One region of the Streptomyces sp. NPDC093111 genome, then DNA from elsewhere that is predicted to be linked to it. Evidence: riboswitches for the same ligand, from Rfam matches in the RefSeq annotation. Region 1 holds a riboswitch; the other holds the start of a gene.
What was found. Region 1 has a riboswitch for S-adenosylmethionine ahead of AB0Q96_RS06555 (aminotransferase class V-fold PLP-dependent enzyme). Riboswitches for the same ligand answer to the same signal wherever they lie in the genome.
Positions count from the first base shown of each region.

Region 2: it holds a riboswitch for S-adenosylmethionine, as region 1 does, so the genes downstream of both, thrC (threonine synthase) here and AB0Q96_RS06555 (aminotransferase class V-fold PLP-dependent enzyme) in region 1, are expected to answer to the same signal.

Region 1 covers NZ_JBFBNW010000003.1:379,547-382,940, reverse strand. The annotation lists gene trpD (anthranilate phosphoribosyltransferase) at 9-1,073, shown strand; SAM riboswitch class IV at 1,185-1,301, shown strand; gene AB0Q96_RS06555 (aminotransferase class V-fold PLP-dependent enzyme) at 1,483-2,883, shown strand; gene AB0Q96_RS06550 (Lrp/AsnC ligand binding domain-containing protein) at 2,968-3,249, opposite strand; gene AB0Q96_RS06545 (rhomboid family intramembrane serine protease) at 3,246-3,394, opposite strand, start outside.
Region 2 covers NZ_JBFBNW010000001.1:173,281-176,674, reverse strand. The annotation lists gene AB0Q96_RS00780 (MoaD/ThiS family protein) at 1-99, opposite strand, end outside; gene thrC (threonine synthase) at 116-1,402, opposite strand; SAM riboswitch class I at 1,420-1,564, opposite strand; gene AB0Q96_RS00770 (glucosyl-3-phosphoglycerate synthase) at 1,686-2,627, shown strand; gene AB0Q96_RS00765 (trehalose-6-phosphate synthase) at 2,694-3,394, shown strand, end outside.

The DNA.
Region 1 (3,394 bases):
GAGCTGCCATGAGCGCTGCGACCCCCGCTGGAGGACTCGACTCGGCGGGCCGCTCCTGGCCCGCCGTCCTGGACGGTCTGCTGAGCGGCCGCGACCAGAGCGCGGAGGACACCGCCTGGGCGATGGACCGCATCCTGCGCGGCGAGGCCACCTCGGCGCAGATCGCCGGCTTCGTCGTCGCCCTGCGGGCCAAGGGCGAGACCGTCGAGGAGATCACCGGCCTCGTCCGGACCATGTACGAGCACGCCAACACCATCGAGGTCCCCGGCCCGTCCGTGGACATCGTCGGCACCGGCGGCGACGGCGCCAAGACCGTCAACATCTCCACCATGTCGGCGATCGTGGTGGCCGGCACCGGCGCCAAGGTCGTCAAGCACGGCAACCGGGCCGCGTCCAGCGCCAGCGGCGCCTCCGACGTCCTGGAGAAGCTGGGCGTCAACCTGGAGCTGACCCCCGCGCGGGTGGCCGAGGTGGCCGGCGAGGCCGGCATCACCTTCTGCTTCGCGGTGAAGTTCCACCCGGCGCTGCGCCATGTGGCGATGGCCCGCAAGGAGCTGGGCATCCGCACGGTCTTCAACTTCCTCGGGCCGCTCACCAACCCGGCCCGGGTGCGGGCCCAGGCGACCGGCGTGGCCGACCCCCGGATGGCCCCGATCGTGGCCGGGGTGCTCGCCGAGCGCGGCTCCTCGGCGCTGGTCTTCCGCGGCGACGACGGCCTGGACGAGCTGACCACGACGGCGACCTCCCGGGTGTGGATCGTCCGGGACGGCACCGTCCGCGAGGAGTCCTTCGACCCGCGCGACGTCGGCATCGACATCGTCCCGGTCGAGGCCCTGCGCGGCGCCGACGCCTCGTACAACGCCGACGTGGCGCGCCGCCTGCTGGCCGGCGAGACCGGTCCGGTACGGGACGCGGTGCTGCTCAACTCGGCGGCGGCGCTCACCGCGCTCGCACCGGGCGAGGGCACCCTGGCGGAGCAACTGGCCGTGGGCATCGCCAAGGCGGCCGAGTCCATCGACTCCGGCGCCGCCCGCCGCGCCCTGGAGCGCTGGATCGCGGCCAGCAACGCCTGAGCCGTCGCCACCGCCGCCCCGGCCGGCCGTCAGCCGCCCCGTACGCAGCCCCGTTCCGAATGCCGGAACGGGGTTGCGTCGTCGTGATCGACTGGCATAAGTTCTGTGACAGGTCATGAGTGACAGCGACAAAGCCCCGGCTAGCTGTCCGGCAACCCTCCGTCCGTGGCGGGGTGCCCCGGGTGAAGACCAGGCCGTACGAGCAGAAGCCTGCGGCAAGCGCGGACCCCTGCGCACAACCCTGGGGTCCTTGGTCCTCTAGGGAGCAGTGTCTCGTGAGCAAGCGAATGCGTTAGGGCCGTCGGCCCACTTCTTCACCGAACACCCGTACGCGGCACCCCCTTCTTCGCGCTGCCCTGCGGGCTCTTTCACGCCTTTTCGCGCCCCTTTTATGCCGGGAGATACCGTCATGTCCGCATGCCCGAACGCTGCCACCACCACTGCTTCCGCCCCCTCCGGTGACGCGGCGGACCCCTGCTGCGCCGCCCCGCTGCCGGTCCTCGGCCGGGACGTCACCGTCCCGCTCGTCACCGGCGGCGAGGTCAGCTACGCGGCGCTCGACTACGCCGCCAGCGCCCCGGCCCTGCAGCGCGTGTGGGACGACGTCGCCGCGTACGCCCCGTACTACGGCAGCGTCCACCGCGGCGCCGGCTACCTCTCCCAGCTCTCCACCGACCTGTTCGAGAACAGCCGCGCCACCGTCGCCGAGTTCCTCGACTGCCGCCCCGGCGACCAGGTGGTCTTCACCCGCTCCACCACCGACTCGCTCAACCTGCTCGCCCAGGTGATCCCCGCCGACTGCCAGGTCTTCGTCTTCGAGACCGAGCACCACGCCTCGCTGCTGCCCTGGCGCGACGCCCGGGTCACCTACCTCAACGCGCCGCGCACCCCGCGCCAGGCCGTCGAGACCCTGGAGCGGGCGCTCGCCGACCGCGACCCCTACGGCCCCGCCCTGGTCTGCGTGACCGGCGCCTCCAACGTCACCGGCGAGCTGTGGCCGGTCCGGGAACTGGCCGCCGCCGCGCACGCCCACGGTGCCCGGATCGTCCTCGACGCCGCCCAGCTCGCGCCCCACCACCCCGTCTCCGTCCAGGAGTTGGACGTCGACTGGATCGCCTTCTCCGGGCACAAGCTGTACGCCCCGTTCGGCTCCGGCGTCCTCGCCGGACGCGCCGACTGGCTCCAGGACTCCGAGCCCTACCTCGCCGGCGGCGGCGCCTCCCGCAAGGTGGCCCGGCGCGCCGACGGCGGCGTCGACGTGGAGTGGCACACCACCGCCGCCCGGCACGAGGCCGGCTCGCCCAACGTCATCGGCGTCTACTCCATCGCCTCCGCCTGCAAGGCGCTCACCGAGGCCGGCTTCGACCAGCTCGTCGCCCGTGAGCGGCACCTGATCGCCACGGTCCGCGAGGGCCTGGCCGAGGTGCCCGAGGTGCGGGTGCTCTCGCTCTTCGGCGACGACGCCCCCCGGGTCGGCGTCATCTCCTTCGTCGTGGACGGCTGGAACAGCTCCCACTTCGCCGCCGCGCTCTCCGCCGAGTACGGCATCGGGGTCCGCGACGGCCTGTTCTGCGCCCACCCGCTGGTGCGCACCCTGCTCGGCAGCGACCCGCAGGACCCGGGCGAGTGCGGCGCCCCGGAGGCGGCCCCCGGCGAGCGCTCCCTCAACGCCATCCGCGTCAGCTTCGGCGCGGGGACGCCCGACGAGCACGTGGAGCGCTTCGTGGGCGCGGTGAAGCAGCTGGTGCGCGAGGGCGCCCAGTGGAAGTACCGCACCGAGGACGGCCGCTGCGTGCCCGACCGCGGCTGATCCCTCACCCGTACGAGTGAAGCCGGCCTCCCGCGGGGAGAGGCCGGCTTCGTCGTGCGTGGTGCGCGGGGCGTGCCCGCGGGCTCAGCCCTCCAGGCCGATGGCGAAGGCCGCGTCCAGGTCGTTCTGGGAGTAGGCCCGGAAGGCGACATGGGTGTCGGTGCCCTCGACGCCGGGGATCTTGCTGATCTTCCCGGGGATGACGTCGGCGAGGTCGTCGTGGCGCGGCACCCGGACCATGGCGATCAGGTCGTACGTCCCGGTCACCGAGAAGACCTCGCTGACCGAGTCGATCGCGGCGATGGACTCCGCGATCTCGGGGATGCGGTCCACGCTGGTCTTGATGAGCACGATCGCGGTGATCACGGCTGGCTTTCTCCCTCGGTGGCCGCGGCTGGTGGCTTCACCTTAACGCCACCTCTGTACCGGCCCCACGCGTAGACGAAGCCGATCGCGAACCCCACCACGTGCGCCAGGTACGCCACCCCCGGTCCCGCCCCGGCCGAGCGGG
Region 2 (3,394 bases), on a different contig from region 1:
GGCGATGACCTCGGCGAGGGTCCCGCCCTCGGCCTTCACCTCGGACTGGCCGCCCGTGTAGGTGCGGAGGATGGTGGGGATGCGGACGTTGACGGCCATGGGGTTCACGTACCTTTCAGTGGGCCAGGCCCGCGTCGCGGAACGCGTCCAGGCTCGGGCGGATGGTGGCGGTCGCCTGAGAGCTGTCGGCAACGGCGTCCAGGGTCTTGAGTCCGTCGCCGGTGTTGAGGACCACCGTCGTCAGCGTCGGGTCGATGAGACCGGCCTCGACCAGCTTGCGCGTCACGCCGACGGTCACGCCGCCCGCGGTCTCGGCGAAGATGCCCTCGGTACGGGCGAGCAGCTTGATCGCGTCGACGACCTGCTCGTCGTTCACGTCCTCCACGGCGCCGCCGGTGCGGCGGGCGATGTCGAGCACGTACGGGCCGTCCGCCGGGTTGCCGATGGCGAGGGACTTGGCGATGGTGTTCGGCTTCTGGGGCTTCACCACGTCGTGGCCGGCCTTGAAGGCGACCGAGACCGGGGAGCAGCCCTCGGCCTGGGCGCCGAAGATCTTGTACGGCTTGTCCTCGACCAGGCCCAGCTTGATGAGCTCCTGGAGGCCCTTGTCGATCTTGGTGAGCTGCGAGCCGGAGGCGATCGGGATGACCAGCTGGTCGGGGATGACCCAGCCGAGCTGCTCGCAGATCTCGTACGCGAGCGTCTTGGAGCCCTCGCCGTAGTACGGGCGCAGGTTGACGTTGACGAAGCCCCAGCCCTCGCCGAGCGGGTCGCCGATGAGCTCCGAGCAGAAGCGGTTGACGTCGTCGTAGTTGCCCTCGATGGCGACGAGGTCACCGCCGTAGACGCCGGCCATGACGACCTTGCCCTGCTCCAGGTCGTGCGGGATGAACACGCAGGAGCGGAAGCCGGCCCGGGCGGCGGCGGCGCCGACGGCGCCGGCCAGGTTGCCGGTGGAGGAGCAGGAGAGGGTGGTGAAGCCGAAGGCGCGGGCGGCCTCGATGGCCTGGGCGACGACCCGGTCCTTGAAGGAGTGGGTCGGGTTGCCGGAGTCGTCCTTGACGAACAGCCTGCCGGGCTCGACGCCCAGTTCGCGGGCCAGGTTGTCGGCCTTGACGAGCGGGGTCCAGCCGGGGTTCAGGTTCGGCTTCTCGGCGACGTCGGCCGGGACGGGCAGCAGCGGGGCGTAGCGCCAGATGTTCGCGGGGCCGGCCTCGATGCGCTTGCGCAGCTCCTCCGGGTCACCGAAGGGCAGGTCGTACGCGACTTCGAGCGGGCCGAAACAGAGCTCGCAGGCGAAGATCGGGCCGAGCGGGAAGGATTCGCCGCATTCGCGGCAGGAGAGTCCGGAAGCGGGACCGAGGTCGACGGTGGTTCCGGATGCGACGGTCTGTACAGCCATGGAGGCGAGGCCCTTTCTCCTCATCTTTCCCATGACGAATTTTTCGCCATGAGACGGATTTGGCACCTTCCCTAGTCGGGAGCCTCGCTGGAGGACGAGTAACCGACTGGAGGGTTGCCGGGGCTTCAACGGGCCGTTTCCCTCTGCCCCTCTGGATGAGCGGTATTCGATTGTGAGACGCGGTCGGCACCCCGACATGCATCGGGGATCCGCGTTGTTCAAGACTGTAACCGAAGGCTACGAAGGTGGAGACGGTCGTCCGATCCGCGAGATGGAGATCACGTTGCTGGAAGAGGTGGAGCGCTGGCTGGCCCGGCGGTCCTGGTCCGTTGCCGACCGCCCGCTGGAGCGCGTCCTCGCCGCCAAGCGGGGGACGCGGGTCAGCGTGGTGCTGCCCGCGCTGAACGAGGAGGCGACGGTCGGCACGATCGTCTCCGTGATCCGCCGCGAGCTGATGACCGACGCGGTCCCGCTGGTGGACGAGCTCGTGGTGATCGACTCGGGCTCCACGGACCGTACGGCGGAGGTGGCCGCGGCGGCCGGCGCGCGGGTGGTGGCGCGGGACGCGATCCTGCCCCGGATACCGGCGGTGCCCGGCAAGGGCGAGGTCCTCTGGCGGTCACTGATGGTGACGACCGGGGACGTGGTCTGCTTCGTGGACGCGGACCTCAGGGACTTCTCCGCGGACTTCGTCACCGGCATCGTGGGCCCGCTGCTCACCGATCCGGACGTCGACTTCGTGAAGGCGATGTACGACCGCCCGCTCGGCGACACCCCAGGTCAGGGCGGTCGCGTGACAGAGCTGGTGGCCCGCCCGCTGCTCAACCTGCACTGGCCGCAGCTGGCCGGTTTCGTCCAGCCGCTGGGCGGCGAGTACGCGGCCCGCCGCTCGCTGCTCGAACGCCTGCCGTTCCCGGTCGGTTACGGAGTGGAGCTGGGCCTGCTCGTCGACGCCCTGCACACGGTGGGCCTGGACGCCCTCGCGCAGGTGGACGTGGGCGTGCGCAAGCACCGGCACCAGGACGGGCGGGCGCTGGGCCGGATGGCCGCCGCGATCTACCGGACGGCGCAGCTGCGCCTGTCCCGGGGGCATCTGGTGCGCCCGTGGCTGACCCAGTTCGAGCGGGGCGAGCGGGGCTTCGAGCCGCACACGTACCCGGTGGACACGGAGGAGCGCCCGCCGATGGCGGAGATCGCGGAGTACGCGCGGCGCCGCGTGGCCTGACACCGCACACCCACCTGTCTGATATCCGCACGTTTGAGCGTGTACCGGACGGGCTAGGTTCGCCACATGGCTACCGTCCTCGTGGCATCGAACCGCGGCCCGGTCTCGTACACCGTGCGTGACGACGGCTCCCTGGACACCCGGCGCGGCGGCGGCGGACTCGTCTCCGGCCTCGGCGCCGTCGCCTCCGAGGGCGGCCTGTGGGTCTGCGCCGCCCTCGGCGACGGCGACCGCGAGGCCGTGCGCCGCGGGGTCGCCGAGCCGGGCGTGCGCATGCTGGACATCGACCCGGAGGTGTACGCCGACGCGTACAACGGCATCGCGAACTCGGTGCTCTGGTTCCTCCACCACCACCTGTACGACATCCCGCGCGAGCCCGTCTTCGACGCGGACTTCCGGCGCCGCTGGGGCTCCTACCGCGCCTACAACCGGGCCTTCGCCGAGGCGCTCGCCGAGGCCGCGGACCCCGGCGCGGCGGTCCTCGTGCAGGACTACCACCTGGCGCTCGTCCCCGGCATGCTCCGCGCGCTCCGCCCGGACCTGCGGATCGGGCACTTCACGCACACCCCGTGGGCGGCGCCCGGCTACCTGGCGATGCTGCCCGACGACATCCACCGCGAGCTGATCGAGGGCATGCTCGGCGCCGACGAGCGCGGCTTCCACACCCGCGCCTGGGCCGCCGCCTTCCTGGCCGACCCGCTCGTCGACGACGGCACCCGGGTCGCCGCGTACCCGCTGGGCGTCGACGGCGACGACCTGCGCGCCCT